DNA from 4 places in the Paenibacillus sp. MABNR03 genome. Region 1 is predicted to be linked to each of the others. Evidence: riboswitches for the same ligand, from Rfam matches in the RefSeq annotation. Region 1 holds a riboswitch; each other region holds the start of a gene.
What was found. Region 1 has a riboswitch for thiamine pyrophosphate ahead of AAIH57_RS08235 (thiamine phosphate synthase). Riboswitches for the same ligand answer to the same signal wherever they lie in the genome.
Positions count from the first base shown of each region.

Region 2: linked by a shared signal. The riboswitch ahead of AAIH57_RS24700 (ABC transporter substrate-binding protein) and the one ahead of AAIH57_RS08235 (thiamine phosphate synthase) in region 1 are both predicted to bind thiamine pyrophosphate.
Region 3: linked by a shared signal. The riboswitch ahead of AAIH57_RS09530 (ABC transporter ATP-binding protein) and the one ahead of AAIH57_RS08235 (thiamine phosphate synthase) in region 1 are both predicted to bind thiamine pyrophosphate.
Region 4: linked by a shared signal. The riboswitch ahead of thiC (phosphomethylpyrimidine synthase ThiC) and the one ahead of AAIH57_RS08235 (thiamine phosphate synthase) in region 1 are both predicted to bind thiamine pyrophosphate.

Region 1 covers NZ_JBCIYR010000001.1:1,960,653-1,968,074, reverse strand. The annotation lists gene AAIH57_RS08265 (hypothetical protein) at 1-493, shown strand, start outside; gene AAIH57_RS08260 (ABC transporter permease) at 559-1,044, shown strand; gene AAIH57_RS08255 (hypothetical protein) at 1,208-1,459, shown strand; gene AAIH57_RS08250 (hypothetical protein) at 1,456-2,007, shown strand; gene AAIH57_RS08245 (hypothetical protein) at 1,994-2,989, shown strand; gene AAIH57_RS08240 (ABC-F family ATP-binding cassette domain-containing protein) at 3,126-4,676, shown strand; TPP riboswitch at 4,790-4,899, shown strand; gene AAIH57_RS08235 (thiamine phosphate synthase) at 5,103-5,771, shown strand; gene thiO (glycine oxidase ThiO) at 5,793-7,022, shown strand; gene thiS (sulfur carrier protein ThiS) at 7,019-7,222, shown strand; gene AAIH57_RS08220 (thiazole synthase) at 7,226-7,422, shown strand, end outside.
Region 2 covers NZ_JBCIYR010000006.1:94,774-102,195, reverse strand. The annotation lists gene AAIH57_RS24710 (hypothetical protein) at 1-437, opposite strand, end outside; gene AAIH57_RS24705 (phospholipase D-like domain-containing protein) at 713-2,002, opposite strand; TPP riboswitch at 2,487-2,599, shown strand; gene AAIH57_RS24700 (ABC transporter substrate-binding protein) at 2,913-3,953, shown strand; gene AAIH57_RS24695 (MTH1187 family thiamine-binding protein) at 3,988-4,278, shown strand; gene AAIH57_RS24690 (ABC transporter permease) at 4,278-5,036, shown strand; gene AAIH57_RS24685 (ABC transporter ATP-binding protein) at 5,179-5,988, shown strand; gene AAIH57_RS24680 (TatD family hydrolase) at 6,087-6,893, shown strand; gene nfsA (oxygen-insensitive NADPH nitroreductase) at 6,965-7,422, opposite strand, start outside.
Region 3 covers NZ_JBCIYR010000002.1:171,996-179,417, reverse strand. The annotation lists gene AAIH57_RS09555 (iron-containing alcohol dehydrogenase family protein) at 288-1,430, shown strand; gene AAIH57_RS09550 (ABC transporter substrate-binding protein) at 1,427-2,482, shown strand; gene AAIH57_RS09545 (ABC transporter permease subunit) at 2,510-3,295, shown strand; gene AAIH57_RS09540 (ATP-binding cassette domain-containing protein) at 3,320-4,096, shown strand; gene hisC (histidinol-phosphate transaminase) at 4,121-5,242, shown strand; TPP riboswitch at 5,348-5,450, shown strand; gene AAIH57_RS09530 (ABC transporter ATP-binding protein) at 5,620-6,381, shown strand; gene AAIH57_RS09525 (ABC transporter permease) at 6,368-7,180, shown strand; gene AAIH57_RS09520 (ABC transporter substrate-binding protein) at 7,273-7,422, shown strand, end outside.
Region 4 covers NZ_JBCIYR010000009.1:62,175-69,596, forward strand. The annotation lists gene AAIH57_RS27245 (hypothetical protein) at 388-555, shown strand; gene AAIH57_RS27250 (hypothetical protein) at 732-1,418, shown strand; gene AAIH57_RS27255 (hypothetical protein) at 1,490-1,741, opposite strand; gene thiC (phosphomethylpyrimidine synthase ThiC) at 1,960-3,720, opposite strand; TPP riboswitch at 4,122-4,235, opposite strand; gene AAIH57_RS27265 (IclR family transcriptional regulator) at 4,362-5,105, opposite strand; gene AAIH57_RS27270 (alpha/beta hydrolase) at 5,469-6,494, shown strand; gene AAIH57_RS27275 (Fe-Mn family superoxide dismutase) at 6,659-7,422, shown strand, end outside.

The DNA.
Region 1 (7,422 bases):
CCAGCGTAAAATGCGCAGCATGGACATGCGTCATGAAATATACCAATACCAGACCGTTATTTCCATTTTACGTGAGATGGATCGGATGTCCGTTGAAGAGATCCTGGAATGGCTTAATCGCTTTGCTGTTATTTTCAAACGGCCATTGCAAAAATGTCTGTTGCATTTTGAACATGGGCCTGAGATCGCACTTGAGCAACTGAAAGAGGATGCGGGCTTGCCTGAATTTCAGCGGCTGGTGGATAAACTGCAGCTTGCGCTCGGCAAAATTTCTATTCAGGAAGCATTCGATGATCTGGACAGCATGATGGCTTTTTATTTTGAACAGCGGAAGCAGGAATATACCAAAATGATCGATGTGAAAGCCTCATGGGGAAGAATGATTGGATTTACACCGATGTACGCCCTTATTTTTCTTTATCTGGTGATCCCGCTTGTGGGCATGAGCTTCCTGCAAATGAACATCTATTATGAACAAATTCAGAAACTGTAATGGTTGATGCTTGAACCTATCAGGTCCGAGATATATTTAAATATTAAAACCTAGGAGGATTTAACATGAACAATGCTTCAAGTGCTTTAAAAGTGGCAGCAGGGATCTTTTTGACTATTGCCCTCATTACGATTGTGGTGCTGCTGTTTATTTCGGCCCAGGAGGCGACCAAAACGGCACAGAACAACTTTGCTGACATTCAGACCGAATTGTCTCAGGCCGCTTTTACAGTATATGACGGGACAACAATCAGTGGGTCACAGGTTACAAATGCGCTGCGTAAATATGCGGACAAAGATCAATTTGGTATTCAGGTCATTACAGGGAAAAACAAGGGCGGCCAGTGGTATGGCAATGAATTAAACATTTCCCAGGACATTAATAATGCGGATTACGGTTCGGTCATTGCTCCAGACAGCAAAGTGGGCAGCATTAACCAGACCATGAGTGAAAAAGACAATCAATACGTCAACCCGAGTGGAAAGTTCAAGGCAGTTATCGTAAAAGATAAATCCAATGTAGTAAGAGGACTGATCTTCCAGCAATCCTGACAGGAGTCGGTTTATAGTGTCCCAAAATACACAGCAACTCATGTTGTTTTGTACCGCGATTGTCCTGTTTGTAACAGCCTGTCTGTATGGACAACAGAGTGTTAGCGTTATATCCAGTGCGTTGAGTTCTACTATGAACACTACAGAAAACATGGAAGGTAGAATGAGTACGACATTAAACATAAGCAAACCACTCAGATACAGCGGAGCTGAGGTATTACATACGGTAAGACAAATGACAGGCACACCGGTCGAAGTCCATGTGGACGGGAATACGTATGCGATAGATCCGCTTATCAACAAGAGTGCGACTATACCTGTTTCCGTATCCGCCTCATACAGGCCAGAGTTTATAAGAAGTGAGAGCGGGGAACTGCTTAAAATTGCGTTTTGGAAGGAGGCCAGTATCAATTGATAAATGCTGTATCCAAGCTGCTAGCAGTTATGCTGGCAGTACTTCTGCTTTATGTATACCCGGCTTCTGAAACGGCAGATCGACAGGATGATATGACACGAATGACCGTATATCAGACGGTTACCCGTTTTGTGGATTCAGTCCGAACCAAAGGGTATATTTCTCCTGGCATGTATGCCGAATTTGAAGAACAGCTGGCGCGAACAGGCAATGTCTATGAAATTACGATGGAGCATTTGCACAAAAAATATGTCCCTCACTATACGGACCCAATGGATCAAAGCACGTTCACAGGTACGTACGAGACGGTACAGGATGGATATTATTCGGCGCAAATTCTTGAAACATTGTTTCCTGACACAGATACGTTTCCAGGTGATGATCTGCTCCGCAGATATACGCTGACACTGGGGGATTTTTTCACAATCACACTTAAGAATACCAATCGGACACCCGCCATGCTGTTTCGTGAGTGGCTATACGGCACAGACCCTGCATCAGCAGTATTCACCACTTATGGAGGCATGGTTCTTAATGAAGATTACTGATTTGTCCATTGTGTTTATTCTAATTTTTCTGCCCTTCTTTTGGATCGTTTCCCATAACACTCAAGATGCGGAAGAAGCCCAGATTTTAAGTCAGAGGTATAGATCGGCCCTCCAAACGGCAGTACTGGATGCGGGAACCGTAATGCATCAGAACGAGAAACAAAACAGTGAGGCAGGCTATGACTCCACCAAATTTGTGAAGGCTGATAAAGAACTGGCGCTGCAGACATTCACGCAGACGATGGCTTTGAATATGGGCATACAGGATAATCCCAATGCGATAAAAGCATTGTTTGATTACATACCGGCCGTCGTCGTACTCGATTATGATGGTTATTATATTTTGGCAAAGGAGACGGAGTTGACGGGTGAACCTGATGATTCTTTCCGACAGGTATGGGGTCCTAAAATACCCTATACTTACGCTGATTCTGATGGCAGCAGCATTAATTTTACACTCGATGGGTATGTGTACGCGTATGATGCCAGTCAGGGGAAATGGATCGAAGGTTTTCAGAACGAACTTGCTTTAAGTACGGGTATTCCATTGCTGCAAGATACAGAATTGTTTGATCAGGTCAGGCGATCCCGCATCGTTATGAGTATTCAGGAAAACCTCGCCGAGGTCATCAATCGACATAATGAGTTCGCAAGAAGAAATGGGATTTCCTATACGTTTACCCTGCCGCTCATATCACAGGAAGATTGGTACAATTCCATCAATGACACAGGGATCATGGCCTTTATCCAGGGTTTGCCTGTTGGTAACCAGAAAGTTAATACATATGCCATTGGTGGCGGTAGACTGGTGAAAAGAACAGCCGTGATCGGAGGTGTAGAATCTTCAACCGGTATTAAGTATTATTATCCAGCAACTTGTCAGAACAATCTTCGAGCGGAGGAAGTTTTTACGGATGCGAAGCAGGCTGCGGCGGAAGGGTATTTTGAACACAATTGTTACATTAATAAAGTCATTTATTGAGAAAGACACTGCGCTATTTCATTACTTTCAGAAAAGGCAGGTCCTGTGCTAAAATAGGGTTTTAGTTCAGAACTTGACCGGTATCAACAATACCGATTAAAAAGTAATGTCAAATAGATAGGAGCAACCTCATCTTATGAGTTTATTGTCAGTAGAGAACGTGAGTCACAATTTTGGAGATCGCACGTTATTTAAAAATGTATCTTTTCGTTTGCTTGCTGGAGAGCGTGTAGGCTTAGTCGGGGCAAACGGTGTCGGAAAATCCACGTTGATGAATATTTTGACTGGGAAGTTGCTGAAAGACAGCGGGAAAGTGGAGTGGACGCCAAAAGTCCGCTACGGATATTTGGACCAGCATACCAAGCTGACTCCAGGCAAAACCATCCGCGACGTATTGAAGGATGCTTTTCTGCCACTCCTCGAGCTGGAAAAGGAAATGATGGCCATTACAGATCAAATGGCTGATGCGGACCCGGACCAGCTGGAAAAACTGCTGGAAGAAATGGGCGAAATCCAGGAACAACTGGAGCAGGGCGATTTTTATCTGATTGATGTAAAAGTGGAAGAAATGGCAAATGGTCTCGGTTTGTCCGCGATCGGACTTGATCGTGACGTTGCTGCGCTAAGTGGTGGCCAACGGACCAAAGTACTGCTCGCCAAACTGTTGTTGGAAAAACCGACAGCTCTTCTGCTGGATGAGCCAACTAACTATCTGGATGTCGAGCACATTGAATGGTTGACGCGTTATTTGAAAGACTACCCATATGCGTTTATCCTGATCTCGCATGACACGGAGTTCATGAATGAAGTGGTAAACGTCATTTATCATTTGGAATTCGCCAAACTGACGCGTTATGCAGCCAACTATAACAAATTTCTCGAAATGGCGGATATGCAGAAAGCACAGCACATTGATGCTTATGAAAAACAGCAGGAATATATTAAGAAACAGGAAGATTTCATCCAGCGCAACAAGGCACGTGCCTCGACTTCTGGACGTGCCAAGAGCCGTGAGAAGCAGCTAGGCAAGATTGAGCGAATTGATCGCCCGGATGAAGCAGCGAAACCAACATTCAACTTCAAAGATGCGCGTGCGAGCAGCAAAACGGTATTCGAAGGAATTGATTTTGAGATTGGTTATTCCTACCCATTGCTGCCTAAAATGACAATGACCATAGAACGAGGCGAGAAAATAGCCATCGTTGGATGTAATGGTGTAGGTAAGTCGACACTTCTTAAAACCATATTGGGCAAAATACCGCCGATTAGTGGTAAGACGTTCTTGGGGGATTACCTGGAAACAGCTTATTTTGAACAGGAAGTCCGTGCCGGAAATATTACGCCTATTGAAGACGTGTGGAATGAGTTCTCCCATTTGACACAGAACGAAGTAAGGGGCCACCTGGCCCGCTGTGGTTTGAAAAATGAGCATATCACCCGTCCGCTGAGTGCGCTTAGTGGGGGAGAACAGGCGAAAGTCCGATTGTGCAAGCTCTTGATGCGGGAAAGCAACTGGATTTTGTTTGATGAACCGACTAATCACTTGGATGTGACTGCAAAAGCAGAGCTTAAACGAGCTTTGCAAGAGTTTAAAGGAACAGTTTTGCTCGTTTCCCATGAGCCTGAATTTTATCAGGATTGGGTAACAAAGACATGGGATGTTGAGGCATGGTCCGAGAAAAACTAGCAATTGAGCAGATGGGGAAGAGCTTCTCAAACGAAACAGTTCATTAACAACATAAAAGAAAAAATGAACGGTGACAAAAAAAGGTGTCTATGGTAACATAGGCTACAACTTCATATGAACACTGGGGGGGCCGCACGTTGCGGCTGAGATGGAATGATGCGATTCCGGACCCTTTGCACCTGATCTGGGTTATACCAGCGTAGGGAAGTGGCGCGTTTCAGTGAATGACATGGGCAAGCAAATTCGATTGTTGTAGCGAATGTGAGTGCCCACATGTACAAAGCATGCAGATATTATGTATAGATTACAGCTATGATCCAATAGCTTGTAACATGTGCAAATGGCATGTAACGGTCATTAACTAACAGGACTTGACTTCGCGGCCACTCCCCTACGGGAGTGGCTTTTTTTGTTGTACATATTGCTATGGAGAGGAGACGAACCCACACGACAAACTCTCATAAACATGTGAATTCACGTTCATTTGAACTGCATGCAGTTTCACCAGGTACAGGTGATAAACAACGTTTTGTAAAAACTGCCAAAGAGGTATGGCCATCTTTTGACTATATACACATTCGGGAGAAGCACTTATCGGATGGACAGAAGATGGAGTGGGCGTATAGCTTGCACGACGAGGGAATCCCTATGGAGCGTATTGTCATCAATGGTCTGAATGAGCTGAATAAACATCAATGCATACAAGGAGTTCATTGGAGTCAATACGACTTGGCCAGTGCTGACAGTTCTTCTTTAAATACAACCAATCGACTTCGGCTCGGCGTATCTGTTCATTCTCTAAGTGAAGCAAAGGAAGCTGAAGAACGAGGTGCGGATTATCTCTTTTATGGCCACGTGTTTTCTTCTGGCAGCAAACCAGGGTTCAAGCCGAGAGGACTATCCGCGCTAAACGAGGTATGTTCAGCGGTTTCGATTCCGATTATTGCCATTGGCGGCATTGAACCAGCAAATATTAATGCTGTGCGTGCGGCAGGGGCAAGTGGAGTTGCCGTAATATCATCATTATGGGCGAGTGAAAATCCGAAGGTAGCAGGAGCTGCCTTGCGGCAGGCAATTGAACGCTGGAGAACTTAGCCGAATCAAGGAGATGAATGGATGAGCGAAGAAGCAAGAAGTCGCAGTCGAAGTGGAAGTCTGTACAGAACTGGAACAGCCTATTCGAGCCAAATACGCGGAGAAATCCGGGGCAAGCTTCATGCGGAAACCATTGTAGTGGGCGGCGGCGTTATTGGTTGTGCCATAGCGTATGAGCTGGCTTCACAGGGCAAGGAAGTGATACTGGTTGAGCGTTCACGTATTGCAGGAGGAACGTCTTGTGCAGCAGCCGGAATGCTGGCTTCGGACAGCGAGGAATTCCATTCCCCAGTCTTGACCAAACTGGCACATGAAAGCAAAGCGCTGCTTTACCAGCAAACAGAACACATTAGTGCACTCAGTGGAATTGACATTGGCCTGCAGCAGCATGGATTTATTACACCATTTCGTCAGGAAAACGAAATGAACAATTATAGAGACAAGAGAAGCGGTGATTTGACAACAGAGCATGTGTGGTGGGATCGTTCCATTCTTCAACATCGAGCCCCATGGATCAGTGAAGAAGCGCACGGAGCTCTGTACAGACCGTCAGAAAGTGAGGTTCTCCCTGTCAATCTGGCGCGTGCCTACGCCAGGGCTGCTCAAACGCTGGGAGCTAAAGTTATAGAAGGTGTGCAGAATGTAAGGCTGAATGTGGAAGCGAATAGAGTGCAGGGCGTGGACACGTCCATTGGAATAATGACGTGTAAGCATGTCATTATTGCAGCTGGTCTCCAGGGAGGAGAACTGATAAAACAGGCAGGTCTGAATCTGCCGGTTCTCCCGGTGAAGGGCGAAATTGCTGCAGTCCGGTTTGCAGATCATGACACAGGTTACAGACCGGACAAGACAGTCTATGCAGATAATGTGTATATTGTCCCGAAAGCAAATGGCGAAGTCTGGATAGGAGCTACCAGTTTACCTGGACGTTCGGATCAGATCGTTACCGTTGAAGGTATACAACAGCTGCTCGCATCCGCAGCAAGCTGGGTTCCTGGCATAGGGCAAGCCCAATATTTGCGCGCTTGGGCAGGGGTTAGGCCATCGACGCCTGACGGGTTGCCTTATATCGGTGCTTGTGAAAGCATACCGGGTCTATACACCGCATTTGGACATTACCGCAACGGAATTTTGCTTAGTGCAATAACCGGCAGACTGATGGCTAATTTGATTGGCGGTCATACTTCGGAGGAGCTCGGCATTGAAGAGCTGTGTCCGGAAAGGTTGAGCAGAAAGGAGATCATGCAGTGAATATCATCGTTAACGGGCAAAGCATGGAGGTTGAAGACCATTTAAATCGTGTAGATCAATTGCTGCATTCCTTCAATCTACAAGTTAAAACTGTGGTGGTGGAGTTAAATCGCCAAATTTTGATGCGTGAGAATCACGCTACAACCGTATTAAGAGACGGAGATCGAATCGAGATCGTACATTTTGTGGGAGGCGGTTAAATCATGTTGAAAATTGGACATCATTCATTTAATTCAAGGTTATTGCTGGGTACGGGCAAATTCGAAGATCTGGATATACAGAGTCAAGCTGTAGAAGCATCCGGAACAGAAGTTTTGACATTTGCCGTTCGACGTCTGAACCTGGAAGAGCGCGGTAAGCGCCACTTCCTTGATACACTCGACCTGAAACGATATACATT
Region 2 (7,422 bases), on a different contig from region 1:
AGGGGCCCCAAAATGATCAATTGATATGGCAGCGCCAGGCTGAAGTTACGAGCGATTGTATGAAGGTACTTACGGAGTACGGATGCCCCATTTAATTGATCCGCCAGGTATGCTGAAACCATCCCATACAAGGACATGATCAGAACCATGCCAATCACCATGAAAAATGACATGGCGAGCACACTCAAAATCTTGTTGGACTTGTCAAAGGGCAAGGAAAAAGCAATCTTTCTCGCTACAGGTCCGACAATGAAGGACTCTACCACAAACGCGATGACAAAACATAATATGAATTGAAGCAGTATCTCAAGCGGGGACATCCTACCGAGTAACCCACTGTGCCATAAATTGAATGTCATCATGACGACAACCATTCCTGTACACATCATTAATCCGAAAATAATTTGTTCCTTCTTGCTTGTTGGCAATTCACTCATCCTCTCTGTTTACCTTCGTAATTATAGAGATGAGGAAACCCTCCACATAAGTGAACATTCTGTGAACATTCAGACGGGTACTCCAATGAAATTATATCTCCCGTGTGATGACTTGCCGGTTGGCGCGGTCCATACATCGCGAATACTAAATGAGATTTCTGAATCCATTGGTCTGGTTCTTCCCCGATACAGATCCATTTGTCTTGGCGCAAGAAATATAAGCAAGCTTTGATGAGCTGGAGCAAAAATTCAACTCAAAAAATGTGGGTTCTTTCCTACAACATAAATCTCCAGAGAAAAGACAGTTTGGATAAAGCTGTGATTGCCATTCGTTTGATAACAGAGCCTTTCTGATTCGTAGATTCTGCTGGATGCTCACCTTTATTCACACGCGTACTATGTGCACGTTTGATATCCATAGCCTCTGTTAGTTCGTTGGCGAATGCAGAACCAGAAATGACCACAGCAGATTCGGTATTTAGAAAGGCAGATCTGGGATCAAGATTATACGAACCAACCATGCTGAGGTAATCATCCATGACAAATGATTTGCCGTGTATGGAATAAGGGCCTTGGTATTCATAAATGGCCAGACTGGTATCAAGCAACCGTTTCTTAGAGCTTAAGTATCCCGCGAAAGCCAAAGGGTTAGGGGTCTGCTGGATTGAATTGGTTAGCATGACCCATTCTGCTTTTGGATTCATCGACAGATGTACTGCTTTCTTCATTTTCTTGGTAGGAATGGCATATGGCGTCTGAAGGTACACTTTCGACTTTGCTTGATTGGCGAAATGAACAAATGCTCTCCACATGGTCGGGTCTTTATACAGCCTTTTGATTGGATTGTGAATGAAAGCGACGTGGTCGGAATGAAGAGCTCCTTGAGCCCATTCCTTCGGCAACACTTTAACAAAAGGATCGCTCTGAGCCCGAGCTTTTTTATATAACTGAGCCAGCCGAGCAAGCTCTTTTACCCCCTTTGCATGATGCTGACGTTTTGCATGTTTTTCTGGTTTGGTGAATGGATGATTCCATAACCGATCTATATATTTTTTCATTTCAACAACCGTGCTGTTCGTATTATGGTTTGGATTGTAAACAAGGACATCCCGATCGAATACATAGTCTTTTTGGGGTTGCAATGCCATGTATTTATCACCAATATTTTGGCCGCCAATGATGCCATATGTGTTGTCGACAAGAAGGATCTTGTCATGCAGACGGTTATGCCATGTCCATGGCATAAATATGTGGAGTGGTTCATAATACCTTAACTCCACATTGGGGTGAGCTGCAATGGCATCTGGAATATCACGCAATTCTCCGCGCATGCTGTGAAAAATCCCGTCTAAAATGATTCGAACATGCACACCCCGATCAGCTGCATCGAATAAAGCAGCAAAAAAGAGTTGAGATGTTTTTCCCTTTTGGATGGAGTAATAAGCCACGTCGATGCTTGTTTTCGCCTCTCGAATGGTCTGGATTCTCACCTGACCGGATTGAAAGCCGTCCTCCAAGAGTAATACGCGATCTGTTGTACTTCCTTCTGTTACCGATTTTTGCATATCCGTATTTTCAATAGTAGTTGGAGACGGAACCAAAAATAAAAGGTAAGCTGTGAAAAAAACGTAGATACAATAGGACAGAATAATTGCGAATATGATTTTAAGGATCATTCAGTACGCCCCCATTTTTATGTAAAAAATAATTATTTGTATAGCAGTACTATCTCCTTTTGTATCTAAATTATGTTATTTAAATGAATCAAGCGACCCCGGTCAAGGTCAAACGATCAAAAGCTGATCGCTGAAATAGGGAAAGCAGCCCTTATGCGACGAGATATCAAACATCGGATTTGATCCAAGTTTTTGTTGGAAACCTTCCAGATCCTCAGCACTTAGGCTATGGCCCACTATCCGATGCTTTTGCACTAAGCCAGATCGCCTTATATTATTCGCCACGATAATTATTTACGTATCCCATCCAGTTCCTGACTGGACACGTTCCACCCGCTGGCCTATAATTACACCTAGTAATGCCCGTAACTTCATAGTTTCCCAGGGGAGTCGGAATTGGCCGGCTGAGAGTGTATCCCACGAAGATACTAACCCTTAGACCTGATCTGGATCATGCCAGCGTAGGAATCGGAGTATATTGAATAGGCCCAGCCATGTGCTGTACGCCACCTCTCTAACGCCTGCACGCGTCCCGGATTTCGGGGCGCTTTTTTTGATGTTATCAGAAAGATTAAGCTTCGAAGCTGACTTACTGATATTGCAAGAAAAAGTGCCGCCAAATCGGTCTGGCTTCTTTTTTTACATGGATAAGACATTTTTCTTAATTTCTTTTTGTATAAAAAAGGATGCCATCCGGATCATAGCTGGTATAAATCGAAGGATTTATGCACCATGCTTGGATATGAAGCCAAGGAGTACCCCGTGCCACTGGCCGGACAACTGAAGGAGAGAAATCAAGATGAGATGGCGGAAAATGATCGGCCTCCTGCTCTTGTGTGTGACACTGGTCACCGTCGCTGCATGCGGCAGCCAGGAGGCAGCACCCACAGGACAGAACGGCAGCAGCAACACTGAAAACACCAATGAAGGGGATAGCGCAGCACTGAAGGATGTCAAAGTCGTGCTCGACTGGACCCCAAATACAAACCACACTGGTCTGTATGCCGCCGTGGATCAAGGTTTCTACCAAGCGGAAGGCTTGAATGTTGAGATTGTGCAGCCGGGTGCTGGGGGCGCGGATACGATGGTTGCGTCGAACGAAGTGCCTTTTGGCGTAAGTTATCAGGAGAGTGTAACACAAGCCCGTACACAGGACGTTCCGCTTGTCTCCATTGCAGCCGTCATTCAGCATAATACGTCCGGTTTCGCCGCTCCGGCGGACCGAAACATTAAATCACCCAAAGATTTTGAAGGCAAATCCTATGGCGGCTGGGGTTCCCCTGTGGAAGAAGCAGTCATGCAATCCATCATGGAAGGCGAAGGCGCCGATGTGTCCAAAGTGAAAAATATTAATATGGGCGATGCCGACTTTTTTACCGCAGTGAAACGGGACATTGATTTTGCCTGGATTTTCTACGCCTGGACCGGAATTGAAGCCGAGCTGCGCGGAGAACCCATCGACATGCTGTATGTGAAGGATTATTCCGACGCGCTGGACTATTACACCCCTGTACTCGTTACGAACGAACAGACCATTCAGAACGACCCCGAGCTGGTTAAGGCGTTTATGAAGGCCACTTCCGAGGGGTACCAATACGCTATTGATCATCCCGAAGAAGCTGCGGACATTCTGATCAAGGCTGTACCGGATCTGGATAAGGACCTTGTCCTGGCAAGCCAAAAATGGCTCAGCCCTAAGTACAAGGACGATGCTCCGCGCTGGGGTGAGCAGAAACAGGAAGTATGGCAAAATTACACGGACTGGATGTTCGACAAAAAACTGCTCGATGAGCAGATTGATGTATCCAAGGCGTATACGAACGAATTTTTACCTCAATAAAATACAACTAACCCGAAAGGAGCCGTGATCTCTCATGGCAAGCACACTGCTTAGCATTCAGGTCATTCCCAAAACGCCAAATGGTGAAAATTCATACCCTTACGTGGATCGTGCCATTGAAGTTATTCAGCAATCCGGTTTGAAATACCAGGTCAACCCGCTCGACACCACGATGGAGGGAGAACTGGAGGAACTGCTCGAAGTTGTCCGCAAAATGCACGAGGTGCTCGTGGAGGCTGGCAGTCCAAGCATCATCTCCCAGATCAAAATTGCCCATAGCCCGAACGGCTTCAGCATGGATACCCTGACGGAGAAGTATCGCTAATGCATACCTATTTCAAAAGTGTATGGCCGCCCATTGTGGCGGTTATTCTCTTTATAGCGATATGGCAGGGCGCGGTGTCCCTGTTTCACATTGAAAAATGGATGCTGCCGGCACCTTCCGACATCGCGCATGAAGCGGCATCCCAGGCAGAACGGCTCGGCATGCATGCATGGGCGACCATTCAGCTCACGTTGATCGGCTTCGCGGCGGGCACACTGGTAGGACTGCTGATTGCGATGGTGCTGCATCTGATTCCATTCCTGAAATCAGCCCTCTATCCATTACTTATCCTTAGTCAAAATATACCTACCATCGCGCTCGCTCCGCTCTTGCTGATCTGGTTCGGATTCGGGCTGCTGCCCAAGCTGATTACCATTATCCTGGTCTGCTTCTTCCCCGTTGCTGTTGCTGCCATGGATGGTCTAACCCGAACCGATGCCGCAATGATGAATTATATGCGCATGGCGGGAGCAAGACGCGGACAGATCTTCTGGAAGCTGGAGCTGCCGCACGCATTGCCCTCGATCTTCTCCGGTGTCAAAATTGCCGCCACATACAGCGTGATGGGCGCCATCATTGCAGAATGGATCGGAGCGGATAAAGGGATCGGCTATTATATGATGCTTCAAAAGTCCGCCTACCGGACAGACCGTCTATTCGTTGCGATCATGATTATTGTAGCGCTTAGCCTGCTGCTCTTCCTTTTCATTGCCCTGCTGGAGAAGCTGCTCGTTCGCTGGCGACCACAGAAGCGTTGAATCGCATCATAAGCAATATACAAGGTTAGGAGGTGAATGCGAGATGACACTCAAACATAACGAACAGGCGCAAACAGTGCCAAGCGGAAGTACCACAATTAAGGGGTCAAATGAAGGATCACTCACTCCCGCTCCCGCTGCTATGTCCGTTTCCGGGACTAGGAATCTGCCTGCGCTGGAAGTACAGGACGTTCATGCTTCATTTCGGGAACGCAGGAGCAAGCTCCCGGTCCTGAACGGATTGTCCCTGACTGTGGAGCAGGGCGAATTCGCAGCCATCGTTGGTCCTTCCGGCTGCGGCAAGAGCACGTTGTTTCACATCATTGGAGGCTTGCTAAAACCGCAAGCAGGCCAGGTCCTGATGAACGGACAGAACGTTACCGGACAGCGGGGTAAAATCAGCTATATGCCACAGCAGCCTGCTCTCTTCCCATGGCGCACCATTGAAGAAAATGTGCTGCTTGCAGGTGAAGTATCGGCAAGTGCTCCGCCCAAGGCAGAAGCACTCGCGGAAGCACGGAAGTGGTTGGCCAGTGTTGGTCTCGCCGGATTCGAACAGGCCTATCCGCATATGCTATCGGGCGGCATGCAGCAGCGTGCTGCATTTCTTCGTGCCCTGCTCAGCCCACAGGAACTGATGCTGCTCGATGAGCCCTTCAGTGCGCTCGATGCATTGACGCGCAGCGATATGCAGCGCTGGCTGCTTGATATCTGGGAACAGAACCGCCGCTCGGTGCTGTTCATAACCCATAATATCGAAGAGGCACTGCTGCTTGCCGATCGAATCTATGTGTTATCCAATCGACCTGCTGCAGTGCTGCAGGAGGTAGATGTTCCTTTTGACCGTCCAAGACGTGAAGAAATTACGGAAGAACCTGCTTTCCTTGAACGCAAACGACAGATTTCCGAGTGGATGAGAGAAGAACAAAAGAAAGCCCGACTATCTCCATAGTACGGGTTTTTGGTTGTATTTACCTAAAGTGGTGATCCAGTTCAGCATCCTTTGCGTATCACTATTCGAAAGACCAAAGACTACAGGGGGGCACCTCCATGCATACTCAAGTTTTTGCACCATTAATCGATGCTCATATTCATCTCGATCAATACACACCAGAAGAGCGACGTGAGATGCTGCAATCCTTTTCGAACAAACAGGTTGAAGCACTCATCGCAGTTTCCATGAACATGGCTTCGGCCCAGGCCAATCTGGAGCTGGCGAGACAGAATCCCCGAACCGTGTATCCGGCCTTCGGCTTCCACCCGGAACAGTCCTTGCCTGCCGCGGCAGACCAAGACCTCTTCTTTGATTGGATTGAAAAGCACATCGGACAAGCTGCGGCCATTGGGGAGGTGGGATTGCCTTACTACAATCGCCAGGAAGCTGAACAGGAGGGGCAAGATTTTGACCAGAGCGGGTATATCGAGCTGCTTGAACGGTTTATCCAGCTTGCGAAGCGGCATAACAAACCCATCGTGCTTCATGCCGTATATGAAGATGCCGACATCGTTTGTGACATGCTGGAACGATATCAGTTCAGACATGCCCATTTTCACTGGTTCAAGGGCTCCCCCAAAACTGTTCAGCGGATGGCTGATAACGGGTACTTCATCTCATTCACACCTGATATTCAATACGAAGAGGAAATCCGTGATCTGGCAAGGCGATACCCTGCCGAACAGGTCATGGCGGAAACCGATGGTCCCTGGCCTTTTGAGGGACCGTTTCAGGGGCGCATGACACATCCCGCCATGACGAGACAGGTCATTCAGGCCTGGAGCGAGATTACCGGCATGGGAAGCGAGCAGGCGGCACGACTCTTTTACCAGAACACCAAGCGCTTTTACCGTTTGCCCTAATTCAGGGTGCAGATGACGACAACAAAAAGGTCAGCCGGACTCCCCGGCTGACCTTCTTCTATACAACTACTTTAGCGCTTCATAAATCCTCTGCCTTCGAGGTAAGGCTTCATCTGAAGACGTGCCGGCTCCGTAAGGCGTTTCGCCATCAACTCGGACCACGGTGTTGTACGTTCACCGTTCGTGCGAGCTTTCATGTATGCTATCGTTGTTTCGTCGTAGCTTTCCACGCCCTGGAGCGTCTTCTCGGCATCATAGCGATTGCGGTGAAGTACCGCATTCAGTGGCAGACGTGGGCGAATTCCGGTTTCCTGATCGGCTACACCGATACACATACCGAATACAGGGTAAACCCCTTCCGGCAATCCCAGTAATTCAGTCACTTCCTCAATCCGGTTACGCAGCCCGCCAATATATACAATCCCGAAACCAAGCGACTCAGCCGCCAGAGCGGCATTCTGGGAGGCCAGGGCCACATCGATGGTTGCAACCATGAAGTTCTCTGTGGAATCGGCATAGGATTCCTTCT
Region 3 (7,422 bases), on a different contig from region 1:
CCCCATTCTGCTTAGGAGGGAGAACAGTCCCACCCTCATTTATAATCCGGCTCATATGCGCCTTTACCATTATATCGGGTTAGGAAGCCAAGGTAAATCGACCAGCCTGTTAATTTCCTTTTCTCCTCGAATCCATTAATTACGTTCACCTATAGATTCTTTCAATCGAAGTATAGGATGTATTGATTGTCCGGGTTATTGTGGTTGCCGAAACGCAATGCTAGAATCTAAACAATTTAAAACCAAGTTAAAACGTAAGAATAATAAGCTATGAGGAGAGTGTATTCATGATTACTGTTAAGGCACCTGCAGTATATGTACACGAAGCTAACATTCTTGAGCAAAGTGGTCCACGGATTGCACAGCTTGGGCGGCATGTTCTGATCATCGCCGGTGAGTCTGCATTAAAAGCCGTAAAGCCTTACCTTCTTCCTTCACTGGAGGAGCATAAGATCAAGTTCCATGTGCAATTGTTTTACGGTGAGGTTACGATAGGCCAGATTGATACTTTTACGCAGCAAGCTTTCGATCTGGATGTTGATCTGATTATCGGCGTCGGTGGTGGTAAAGTGCTCGATCTGTCCAAAGCGGTGGCCGAGCAAGCCCAATTGCCCATTGTAACGGTCCCAACGATTGCTGCAACCTGCGCTGCCTGGTCTGCCTTAACCGTGCTCTATGATGAACAGGGCCAATCTGCAGGATATCGTCCGCTGCGCCGTTCGCCTAATCTTGTTCTGGCTGATCCTCATATTCTGGCGAGTGCACCAAGGCGGTATTTGGCCGCTGGGATCGGTGACACACTCGTAAAATGGCATGAGTTCGCCGTTAATCTAAGTGGCAACGCCACCAGCCTCACTCTCCGAAACAGTGTCAGCACTGCCAAGCTTGCACTCCATATTCTCGAAGCGCACGCCATCGATGTCTATGAATCCACTGATACAACCGGTAGTACACCTCAATTCCGTGATGTTGCCGACGCCATTATTGTGCTCGCAGGCCTTGTAGGCAGCATTAGCGATGGATCACTTCATGCCGCAATTGCTCATGGGCTACATGATAGCCTCACCAAATTACCCGAAACACACGCTTCACTGCATGGAGAAAAGGTAGCCTTTGGACTTTTCACCCAGTGGATCCTTGAAGGCAAAGCAGGGGATGAGCTTCAGGAGCTGACCACTCTGTTACATAAGCTGAATCTGCCTATCACTCTTGCCCAACTCGGCATACAACAACAGCCTCAGAAAGCTGCTGCGCACATTGCAGCAGGACTACAGCTGCGGGAAGGCAGTGCGGCACATCTCTCCTTCGGAGTTAGCACGGCGCAGGTAACCGAAGCCATCCTTCAGGCAGACCGCATCGGCCAAACATTCATAGAATCCAGTCAGTCTAGTGAAAGCAGTACATACACCAAGGAGGTTTCCTCCCTATGATCCGTCCAAACCGCCAGTACACTCTTCCCTTAACTGCCTTTCTGAGCGCGCTTCTGTTGTTGCTGATTTCCGGCTGCTCTGCCGGAACTGATAATCAGGCCGCCGGTACAGGCACAACACCGACAGTAGCATCAGCTGCTTCGAATAAAGACGTTACTATTCGGGTTGGTCAGACCGGATGGGGCAATCTCGAATTGGGGCTAAAAGCCGCCGGACTCGATGACACCCCCTATAAAGTCACTTATAACGTATTTCAGGGAGGTAACCTGATCCTCGAAGCGATGGCTGCAAATCAATTGGACTTTGGTGTGACCAGTGAAATTCCGCCCATTTTTGCATCTCAGGCTGCCAATGGTGGAAACTTCAAAATTATTGCGGTACAACAAGGCAGCACCTTAAATCAGGAGGTCGTTGTTCCCAAAGGTTCTTCTATCAAATCAGTTGCTGACCTGAAAGGCAAGAAAGTTGCTTTCGTAAAAAATACAACAGCCCACTATTTCCTGCTCAAAATGCTGGAGGAAGCCGGACTAACCTGGAGTGAAATCAGTCCGGTCGAACTTTCAACAGCCGACGGACTCAGCGCCCTGATTAGCGGGAAAGTGGATGCCCTTGCCAGTTACGGCAATGCCATCATCTCCGCACATCAGAATGAAGCAACAACGCTCGCCAGCGCCAAAGATATCCTGTCAGGCAGCTTCCTTGTAGCCGCGTCCGATCAGGCTATTGCAAATGCGGAACAGAAAGAGGCCCTAGCCGATTATCTGGAGCGAATCAACAAATTCAATGATTGGGCTCGTGCCAATAAGGATGCGTGGGCTCAAATTACAGCAGACAATACCCACCAGCCGGTGGAACAAGCCCTTAAAACCTACACGGATGGAGAAGCACAACGCCCATCACGTATTGTTGCCATTTCTGATGAGGCCATCAAGTCCGAACAGGACGTAGCAGATACGTTTCAGCAAGCGGGAATTTTTGGGCAGGTAGTCGATGTGAGCACATTCTGGAGTGGTGCACTTCAAGATCAACTTCCAGCTCCAGGTAGTCAATAACGAAGGAAGCAAGGAGGTAGGCATAACGTGCGGTCCAAAACCTTTAACCGGGCATGGTTTAACCAGTTCATTCCTTTTGTTGTACCACTACTCATTCTGGCTCTGTGGCAATGGCTGACTGCATCCGGAGTTGTTGCAGCCAATATTTTGCCCCGTCCCGCTCAAGTACTGGAGGCCTTCATTCGTCTGCTTGGTAACGGTGAACTACTGAACAATATCAGTATTAGCGCCAGACGAGCTTTGGGAGGATTCCTCATTGGTGGGGGTCTGGGTTTTCTGCTGGGAGTGCTGAACGGCATCTCCTCCCTTGCGGAAAAGATCGCCGACTCCTCGGTACAGATGATTCGTAACATTCCGCATCTGTCATTGATCCCCCTCGTTATTGTGTGGTTCGGGATCGGTGAAGAAGCAAAATTATTTCTCGTTTCCCTGGGTGTATTCTTTCCGGTATATCTGAATACGTTCCACGGCATACGATCGGTCGATCCCGGTCTGATTGAAATGGGCAAAGTATATGGCCTCAGCCGTTGGTCCCTTTATAAAGACGTTATCCTACCTGGTGCACTGCCTTCCATTCTCGTGGGTATTCGTTATGCACTTGGCATTATGTGGCTGACCCTTATCGTAGCCGAGACGGTTGCGGCGGATGCGGGGATTGGCTACATGGCGATGAATGCGCGGGAATTCATGCAGATGGATGTAATCGTCTTAAGCATTCTGCTATATGCCCTGCTGGGCAAGCTGTCCGATACCATCGCCAAATGGCTGGAACGGCGCTGGCTGCGCTGGAACCCGGCTCTATCCCGCAAGTAAAGCCAAAGGAGCGTGAATTGATCCATGAGCACAAGTCAGATCAGTCCTTTTCTTCAAGTAGATAGGGTTCAGAAATCGTATGATCAGCGGACAATTCTATCCGACATCAATGTCAATGTAAGACAAGGGGAATTTGTAGCCATCGTTGGACGAAGTGGTTGTGGCAAAAGCACTTTGCTGCGTCTGATCGCCGGGCTGGAATACCCCTCTTCCGGAAGCGTTATGCTGGGCAACAGAAAGCTTGGCAGTACAGCACCAGAGACACGGTTTCTGTTTCAGGAAGCCCGACTGCTGCCTTGGAAATCCGTGCTCGACAATGTACGGCTGGGAATCCCAGACAAGAACAAGGAAAATGCACGCCAGTCACTTCGCAATGTAGGACTTGGAGAGCGTGAAGGTGACTGGCCGGGGGTATTATCTGGCGGACAAAAACAACGTGTTGCCTTGGCACGGGCACTCGCAAGTCATCCGCGTTTACTGCTGCTGGATGAACCGCTGGGTGCATTGGATGCATTGACCCGAATTGAGATGCAGCAATTAATCGAACGCTTGTGGGTAGAAGAAGATCTGACTGTCATTCTGGTCACTCATGATGTCAGTGAGGCGGTTGCGCTGGCTGACAGGGTACTGTTAATCGAGGATGGTCATATAACGATGGATACCCGAATTACGCTGGAGCGTCCACGTGTTCGGGACAGCGGGTTTGCTCATTTTGAAAATCTTATTCTAAATCGCTTGTTGACTCCTCCACAAGAGACACCACAGCAGATAGCCCAGAAACAGATATCATTCTCGATCTAATTCCACTGGAAAGAAGGTATGATTATGCAATCCCTCTCAACCGTTCCCTCTCCTCCTGTTAAAGATCTGTTAAATCAAATTCCGGCTTATACACCTGCCAAATCCATGGAACAGATCCGGCGGGAATTGGGACTGGAAAGTGTAGATCGACTTGCAGCGAACGAGAATCCGTTTGGCTCTTCTCCCCTGGCAGCGGAAGCAGTCAGATCGCTGAGCTCCGATCTTCTGGCTCAATACCCCGACGGTTCCAGCCAACTGCTGCGTGACAAACTTGCGGAACGTCTGGGTGTGCGTAGCTCCCAACTGGTATTTGGCAGTGGATCATTCGAGCTCCTAACCCTTACCGCCCAAGCCTTTCTTAATCCCGGCGAGGAATCACTCATTCCGGTCCCCTCCTTTAACTGGTATAAGGGCGCTACGCTGCTGGCAGGCGGGGTTATTCATGAAGTGCCTTTGGTCAACCATTCACTGGACCTGGAGCAATTCCGGCAGCGGATCAATGCTTCTACCCGAATCATCTGGCTGTGCAATCCGAATAATCCAACCGGAACCATTTTCACGGCAGATGCCCTGCTTGGTTTACTCGAACATGTGCCCTCCCATGTCGTGGTTGTCCTGGACGAAGCGTATTATGAATTTGCGGAAAGTGAAGATTATCCTGATACGGTTAAGCTGCTGGAGCAGTATAATAATCTGATTATTTTGCGAACCTTCTCCAAAATATATGGACTTGCCGGCCTGCGAATTGGATATGGCATCGGGAATGAAAGCATCATTGAAGGCATTAACCGGGTCAAGCTGCCCATCAGTTTGACGGCCACCTCCCAAGCCGCTGCTTCAGCCAGCCTGGATGATCATGAATTTGTTTCTCATTGCCTGCACTACAATCGTCAGGGACGGGAAACGTTAATGCAGTCCTTTGATCATTGGAAGTTACCCTACATCCCTTCCGAAACGAATTTCATGATGGTGGATCTGTTGCAGGATAGTGGCCCGATTACCAAAGAATTGTTAAACAGAGGCATCTCTGTCCGCGGCGGTGCCGAATTCGGCATGCCTTCCTGGCTTCGGATTACGATTGGCACACCTGAACAGATTGCCCGTCTGATCGGTGAGCTTGATTCACTGTTACATTCAAACAATTAGAATAGGTCACTTTCCTAACTTCTTTACGCACACTTCTTTTAAGCCGCCCTCTTTACATCTCGCGGGAATGTGATATATGCTGTGTACACAACTGCATATCTTGAACGATTGCACTAGGGGAGCCTTGCGGCTGAGACGAATGAATGTATTCGGACCCTTTGAACCTGATCTGGATCATACCAGCGGAGGGAAGTGGAGCGGACTTTCAGTTAACGGATTTTTTCATATTCATATGAACATGAATATCGGTTGAACTTAACAGGCCCACTCATTTCTCCGGAAATGGGCGGGCTTTTTCGCGTTTACTTACATACAGATCGCAAATAACGTGCATTTCCTTTCAGGCAGTTTTTATTCCAAGGGGGTCAAGAAACCAAATGAGCAACGATGTACAGATTGACAACATGACCTTTACTTTTCCGGATCAGAGACATTCCCCCGTGCTCTCCAATGTGTCGATGTGTGTAAAAAAGGGAGAATTCGTCTCGCTGATCGGCTCCAGCGGGTCGGGCAAGAGTACACTCTTCAAGCTGCTGGCAGGCTTGCTTGAACCGACAGACGGCACGATCGAAATTGCTGGGGTGCCGCCAGGACAGCGACTTGGTCGAGTCGCCTACATGCCGCAGAAGGATTTGCTGTTATCCTGGCGGACGGTTATGGAGAACTGCCTGCTTCCCTCGGAGCTTGCCCCGAGGAAGCAGGACAAGGTGAAGCTGCGCGCTGACATTATGGCCGGACTCGACAGATTCGGCTTATCCGGCTATGAGCATGCCTACCCGGACGAACTGTCCGGCGGCATGAAGCAGCGGGTTGCCCTGCTTCGCACGTTGTTGACAGGAGGACAGCTGATGCTGCTGGACGAACCCTTTGGCGCGCTTGACGCCATGACCAAGCGGGAGATGCATCGCTGGCTGCTAGAATTGTGGGAAAGCCTCGGCAAAACGGTGCTGTTCATCACGCATGATATCGAAGAAGCCCTGTTATTAAGTGACCGGATTGTCCTTCTGACTCCTGGCGGTCGGCAGCTGCTGGACATCACGGTGCCTCTGCCCCGTCCGAGACACTCGGACATGGTCTACGATCCCGATCTTATACAGATGCGACAACGGTTGGAGGAACAACTACATGCGAAGCTTTAACGTCAGCAGATGGTTTGCCCGCTATGCCCTGTTCGCTGTGCTTCTCCTCCTGATGCTGGCTGGCTGGGAATGCATCGTGCGATTGGGCTGGGTCCCTTCTTTCATTATCCCTGCACCTACATCAATAGCGAGTTCTCTAGTTGAGCATAGGCATTTGCTCCTGGGAACCCATCTGCCTGCCACATTGATGGAGGTAGCAGTTGGCTTCGGCTTGTCCATCGTTGCCGGAAGCGCACTGGCCGCTGGCATGCACCTCAGCCGTTCGATTGAAAAGGCGCTGTATCCCTTCATCGTAATCAGCCAGACGATTCCACTGATCGCCCTGTCTCCTGTATTCATTCTGTGGTTTGGCTACACACTCTGGAGCAAAGTCGCTGTGGTGTTTCTGATCGCTTTCTTTCCGATTGTGGTCAGCACCTATGATGGTCTCCGTCAAGGCGACCCGGAACAGCGCGAACTGCTGATGACCATGGGAGCAAGCAAGTGGGATCTGTTCCGCAAGCTACAGGTACCTCTTGCGCTCCCCTCTTTCTTTTCAGGATTGAAGATGTCAGTGGTGTACTGCGTGGTCGGCGCAACCATTGGCGAATGGCTCGGAGGCAGCAAAGGTCTTGGTTATTTCAGCCGCAGAATGTCCAGCAACATGAATACCGATGCGATGTTTGCCTCCATTCTGCTGTTATCCTTGCTGGGCATCGGTCTGTTCGTGCTTATTGCCTGGCTGGAGCGAGCCCTTGGATTGAAGCGGAATGCAGACCATGCAGGCAGAGAAAAGTCGATTAAAGGGCAATCGCAATGAGATAACAAGTGCTGCTCCTTCCTGTCGATCTCTTTGAAACATATCAGCGATTGGAACCAAACAAAAATGAACGAAACGAGGCCCATTTATCCATGAGAAAAAAGAAACTCATTCACATCCTGCTTCCTGCCCTCATCTGTTTACTGTTGATCGTCAGCGGTTGTGGCAATACGGGTGACAACCCATCATCGTCCGATTCCGATCCCCAGGTTCAGGGCACAGATTCAACAACAACCGGATCG
Region 4 (7,422 bases), on a different contig from region 1:
CCCTTCACACCCAAGACAACCGACTATGGTACCAAGTTAGTTAGCTTCAATGATACCTACTCTCCGGACAATTTGTCTTATTTAAGGGCTCAATTGACATTCGCGAAAATGGGACTATTCACTTAACAACCGATTCCATCCTCCCATATCAAACCATTTATATCAGGTTCTTTATTCCTGAATTTCCCTCAAACCGTTTACATCTTCTCAATACGGGGTAAAATCACTACAATCCAATTGGAATTACGTCATAACTTCCCGGTTTCGTCTAACAAGTCACATATACCTATTTGTGCACGAGGAACTGGGCCTATCGGAAATACATAACCTTAAATAAGAAAACAATAACGAGTGCATATTCGAACATGCACCAAAGGAGGAACCAAGATGATCCGCATGCCTATTCAGCAAATGATCCCGTACCACCACCAATATCCACGCAACACGGCGACCACTGCTCCCAAAAAGGAGAATGAGAACACTCAAGGTCTATCCTTTCATGAGATTTTGCAGCAAAAAATGGCACAAAAGAATGCATCGCCTTCCATGCGCTAAAATGTACATCTGATCATATTCGAACCTGATTATAGAGCCGTCCTTCCGCCGTTTGGCGGGGAGACGGTTATTGGCGTTTGGCATAAAAATCTGTACAGTTTCCAATTGCATTTCTATAATGAGTTAAATATCTGTTGCACTCACAGGTTAAAAGCATTGGTAAAGGGGATGTCACCATGATCACGATCGGCTGTTTTCACGCTCACTATTCCAACATCGCACTGATTGAAGAGACACTCGCCTCCTATGAAGTAGAACTTGTGCATTATGTCGATCCGGGTCTGGATCGCCGCAAACATGATGCCAACTTCTCTGAAGCTGTCACGCAAGAGAAGGTATCTCAGACGTTACAATGGATTGCCCAATGTCATGCAGATGCCATCCTGGTCACTTGTACCCTATTTGCTGCGGAACTGGCGCAGGCAGCACAGCATGTTTCCATACCCGTCATCGGCATCGATGATCCACTGTTGCAGAAGCTGCAGCAGACTTCCCAAGAATACATCCTTGCTTTTACCAACCCGGCAACCGTTGAAGGAACGATGACGCGGGTGAATAAAGCATTGCAGCAAGGTGAAACAAGCGGGCAGCAGGTTGCGGATACATCAAGAATAGAGGCCGTGTTAATTCCCGGTACATTTGAGTTGATTATGCGGGGCGATAAGGACGGCTATCTTGAGGCAGTCAGTACGGGCTTGCAGCAATTGGCTGCTCAGTCGCCAGACAAAATGGTGGTTGCCGCTCAGTTGTCCATGGCTCCCGCAGCAGCTCGCGCAACAGCAAATGCAGGTACGGAGATTTACAGTCCCCTGGCATCGCTTGCAACCTATTTGGAGCAGCACCTGAACATCGTTCATCGTTAGTTTTGACATGTAGAGCTTCAGCTGTGAAGTACTTTTGTTTCATGATAAAAAGACTCTCGAATGAGAGTCTTTCAAATGGTATAATCCATATGTACAGCCAATTTGTGGTGGGGAATAGGCTTGCCTCCAGTGGGAGGTGATCCTATGAACTTCTCTTTCAACGACGTAATCGTGTTCGCAATGTTAATTATTGCGCTCCTGACATACATCGAACGGAAAAAGAAGTGACCCGCCACAGGTTGACAGGCCTGACGGGTCACTTCATCTGAGCTAAGCTGCACTCGGAGGAATACCTGCCGCAAATGCTGTGCAGGAGTAGCCATTGGCCTGGCTACTCTTATTTGTCTTTACTTATACTCATTTTATTAAACATCTGTGAGACAATCAACCTATAACGGATAGAAATATCCTGTATTTTGACCCTCTATCTACTTCTTCAGCGAAGCAAACTGGTTCCATAACTAAAAGCCGTTCTTCTCCCAATAGCGGAGAGAACGGCTTTTATACATTCTAGACCGCCCAGATTGCGCTGTAACGTCGCCTAGGATCGGGTTCGGTATTCCACAGCCTTCTCCTGCATTCCAGCCGCCACAGCCTCATTCTCGGACAGCCCTTTGTCTGCGGCAAAGGCACGAATATCCTGGGTGATGCGCATGCTGCAAAACTTCGGTCCACACATGGAACAGAAATGGGCTTCCTTGGCCCCTTCAGCCGGCAGCGTCTCATCATGGTAGGACAGCGCACGCTCCGGATCCAGTGACAGGTTGAACTGGTCCCGCCAGCGGAATTCAAAGCGGGCCTTCGACAGTGCGTCATCCCGGCGCTGTGCACGGGGATGGCCTTTGGCCAGATCCGCGGCATGTGCAGCAATCTTATAGGCAATAACTCCCTCCCGCACATCATCCTTGTTCGGCAGGCCCAGATGTTCCTTGGGCGTCACATAGCAGAGCATGGACGTTCCAAACCAGCCGATCATCGCCGCCCCAATGGCTGAGGTAATATGGTCATAGCCCGGTGCGATATCTGTCGTCAGCGGTCCGAGTGTATAGAACGGCGCCTCCTTGCAGATCTCCATCTGGAGGTCGACATTCTCCTTGATCTTGTGCATCGGCACATGTCCCGGCCCTTCAATCATCACCTGCACATCATGCTTCCACGCGATCTGCGTCAGTTCACCGAGCGTAGCAAGTTCAGCCATCTGCGCTTCGTCATTGGCATCATAAATGCTGCCTGGGCGGAGTCCATCTCCGAGAGAGAAGGCCACATCATACCTTTTCATGATTTCACAGATTTCTTCAAAGTGGGTGTACAAAAAATTCTCCTGATGATGTGCAAGGCACCATGCCGCCATAATGGAGCCGCCTCTGGAAACAATCCCTGTCATCCGTTTGGCCGTCATCGGGATATAACGCAGCAGCACGCCTGCGTGGATCGTAAAGTAATCCACTCCCTGCTCTGCCTGCTCAATAAGCGTGTCACGATAAAGTTCCCAGGTCAGGGCCTCGGCTTCGCCATTCACCTTCTCCAGCGCCTGATAGAGCGGCACTGTTCCAATCGGTACAGGCGAATTGCGGATGATCCATTCCCGGGTGGTATGAATGTCCTTGCCCGTAGAGAGATCCATCACCGTGTCCGATCCCCAGCGAACCGCCCAGGTCATCTTCTCCACCTCTTCTTCGATCGAAGAGGAAACGGCCGAATTGCCGATATTCGCGTTGATCTTTACGTGAAAATGGCGCCCGATCAGCATCGGCTCACTCTCGGGATGATTAATATTTGACGGCAAAATGGCTCTGCCGCTCGCCAGCTCCTGCCGCACAAATTCCGGCTCCACTCCCTCACGAATGGCTGCAAATTCCATCTCCGGTGTAATGATGCCCTTTCTCGCATAGTGCATCTGGGTGACACATCGTCCGGATTGTGCACGCAGCGGTTTGCCGCGCAAGCCCGGGTACTCTTCAGCTCCGGCTCTCTTCCCTCCAGGTTTCAAACCGTTATCCTCCGGTTTGACGGTGCGTCCCTGGTATGCCTCAACGTCATTCCGCTCTGTAATCCAGCGTGTACGCAGAGCTGGCAGACCTGCCCGGATATCCGCATGGAATCCGGGATCGGTCATGGGGCCGCTCGTATCGTAGACACGCAGCGGCTCGTTATGCTCCACCCCTTGGGGAGTATTCGTGTCATGAAGGGCAATTTCACGCTCCGGTACAGCAATGTCCGGACGTGAGCCCTGAATGTACACTTTGCGGCTGCCGGGAAATGGCTGAACCCGCCCGGCCGCCCCTGTTTCCTTTTCCAACATATGCTCTGAATGGTTCTGTCCCGTTGTTCTGTTGTCCGTACTCATCGCTACCTCTTCCTCCTCGTTGGTGGTCCCATGGATTGATTAGTCCGTTTGTTGGCTTGCGCACCCAGCCCAATCATCCACGCATAGGTAAGAAAGAGCGACCACACTTCGGAAAAGAGGACATTACAGCAGATTAAGCTGACAGGCTATTGAATGACTGGACTAAACCCCATTCTCGCAGGCCCGCACATCAGGAGATGTAATCCTTCTTTGCAGCGGACGTTCGCCTGTTCACTGTATATAAAAAAAGCCGGTTCCCGAGGGAACCGGCTCATGTCCATCACCCATAACAAGCCTGATGCCATGCTCCCTCAAGTGGAGACATGCCAAAGGCAGTATTATGCAGGTGTTCGTGGTTATATCGCCGATTACTTCCCTACGCTGGTATGATCCAGATCAGGTGCAAAGGGTCCGGAATCTCATGCGATTCCGTCTCAGTCCGGACAATTCGGACTCCCCCAGTAACGTTAACAAGTTGCGGTATACGTACCGCAGTTCCATATTCAATTCATCATTCCAGCCCCGCCGGGCCGTCCATTACAGACTAGCGCAAGTCCATCAGAAAAACAACCCTTTATCTTCCACTGTATTCAAAATCAGGACAACATGAGGCCCATCTGCGCAGCCGCTTCCTTCAGCACAGGTGCATATTCATGCAAAGTTTCCTGGGACAGACGGCTAACGGGTCCGGATACCGAAAGTGCAGCAGCGATATTTCCCTTACGGTCCATAATCGGTACGGATACTGCAGCCGCTCCAGGCTCCCGTTCCTCGTAGCTGGTTGCATATCCATTCTCCCGAATATCTCCCATCTGGGCCAGATAAACCTCAGGATCGATAAATACCGGCCATTCCGGGCTATTCATCAATTCCTCCCGGTCCTCCTCCGTCGCAAATGCCATTAGCACCTTGCTGGATGCTCCTACAGATAAGGGAAGCCGCACGCCGACCGGAGCCACACGGCGGATTGCCTGATCACTCTGGACGGCCTGAATTCGTATCCGTTCACTGCCATCCCGAAGATACAGACTGACGGTCTCTCCCAGACGATCTCTGAGCCGCTCCATCGCAGGAAGCAGCAATATGGCCGGATCATCACTGCGGGACATATGGGCAGACAGCTCCCAGATTCGAATACCGAGTCGGTATTTCTCTGTGGCAGCATCACGAATAACGAATCCCCGCTCCTCCAGTGTAGCCATCAGACGGTGAACTGTACTTTTGTGCAAACCAATCTGGCTGGCAATTTCCGTGAGTCCCAGATCACTGCGGGTGGTAAAACACAATAATATATCCAGCGCCCGTTCCACAGCACGGACGGTTAATTTGCGGTCTTCCATGGCATAATGCCCTCCTCATGTTTCATCACATGAAACTTGGTTACATAAATTATATGAGAAACAATCTCATCTGTAAACCAAAAAGCGCCAAAACACAACCGGATAAGGTGTAAATATTTTCTTTTTATAAGCCTAAATCCCCTGCAATCTGCACCATCAGGAAATGTTACCCATATATCTTTCGAACTATATAACAATTGCGTAACAAATGCCTCCAATCAATTGACTTTAACTATAGGGAAACATACGATAAAGATATATAAAGACAAGATTTTGCTGCACATGCTTGTAAGGATAAAAAGACATTTTACCCGATCTGAACTCGTTGTTATCTTCAATTGATCTTAATAAGGAGGGGCAATCATGTTTCCGACATCCCAGAGCGAAGCCCCGCTGCAAACGAAAGTGTCCGATCTGCCCTCTTCGTTATCACCGAGGCTGATCCGGTTCAAACATATTATCGTAGCGTTGCTGCTCTCCGTTGTATTTTTTCTGCTCTTTTGTTTTATTGCACTACACGGCTATATCGCCTGGGTCTTATCCAATCCAACCGTAGCCCCTGTATTCTCCAACCCGATGCAGGCCAAGAATATGAAGTACGAAGACATCACGTTCCCGGCAGCAGACGGCAGCCGGACGATGCAGGGCTGGTACATTCCCGCAGACACCGAAGTCAACAAAACCATTATCTTCAGTCACGGATATGGTGCCAACCGGGAGGAAACCTGGGTACCGATGTATGACCTGGCTCATTACGCCCACCAGCTCGGTTTCAATGTAGTGATGTTTGATTACGGATTCGCCTCACAGGTGAACAAGGCGGTCGCCACGGGCGGCAAAGCCGAGTCCCAGCAATTGCTTGGTGCGATTCAGTTTGCCAAGCAGCGCGGTGCTCAGGAGCTTGTCGTCTGGGGCTTCTCCATGGGCGCAGGTACCGCATTACAGACTGGTCTGTTGACGGAGAACGTGGATGCCATGATTCTCGACAGCACCTTCCTGCTGGAGCCGGATACGCTGTATCACAACATCCATAACCAGATCGATCTGCCGCGCCAGCCGACCCTACAGATCATGAATCTGTTATTCCCGGTTCTGAACGGCACCGGATTGCAGCAAATCCCGTATCAGGAAGTCAAAAAGAAAGACTATCCGTTCCCGATCTTCTTCATTCACGGTACGGAAGATGAGAAGGCTCCCTATCCAATCGCGGAGCTCCTTGCCGCCAACCAAACCAACACCTACTCGGAAGAATGGATTGTACAGGATGCGCATCATGAGTTGATCTTCCGGGAACATCCGAAGGAGTACCTTCGCCGTGTCTCTATGTTCCTGAGTCATGTGACGAAGACAAGCAGCGATGATGTGGAGAATACCAATACCGGAGAATAGTTACCTTCCGGTGATTCAAGAGCCCCAGCGGGGCTCTTTTTTTTGTGTACACATAGGACAACATGGCTGAAGAATATACTTTTGGGACGATTATAAATGGTTTGAGCCTGACATTCCTTGATGGGCTGATTTCTAAAATTTCACTTGAAGGAGGTCCACCGTATATGAATTGGTCTACATATGGACCCTTGCTGCCTCTGCGTATTCTGGAGGAGATCCGATTCTGGAAAGAGCAGGAGAAAGAGCATACGCTCGTCATTCGGGCACTGGTTCCCGAACTTGAGCCCTCTTATGTAAAGCTGCTTGAGGAATGGGCGGCGACTTTTGAAAATAGTGAGAAAGTGGCCAATCAGCTGTTGAAACAGCTTTTGCCCGGAACCCACCCACCTGCCCCTTATATGATCCGCTGTGTGGAACAGCTTGTGGCCTCTGCACGTTCCCAATCGCGGGAGTTCATCAGACAGTTGTATGTGCTGCTCGAGCAAAGTGCTGCTGTGCAGGCTGTACCGCTTGCCAAGGCTGTCATTCTGCACTTTATCCGTGAATCGGAGTATTTCCTCGGCGTGCTGGATACGTTGAATCAGCCAGGTGTCATTCGGGATGCGGCAAATGAAGAGAACTTCTCACTGGAACAGTATCTTCAATGGACAGGACGCTCCGAGGAAGAAACAGCGGAAGAGCCGGCTTCCGTAGTCGGTAAAGCCAATCCTTCATCGCCTCCATCACAGGCACAGTCTTCAGCCGTCCCTGTTCAATCGCCTTCTTCCGGTGCCACAGAGAGCATGACTTTACCGTCTGCGCCTCCTGTGAAAGAGAAGCCCGTCCCCATTGGAGGACACACCCTGCCGCCTCTTCCCTATGCATACAATGCACTCGAGCCGCATATTGACGAAATGACGATGCGCATTCATCATGACAAGCACCATCA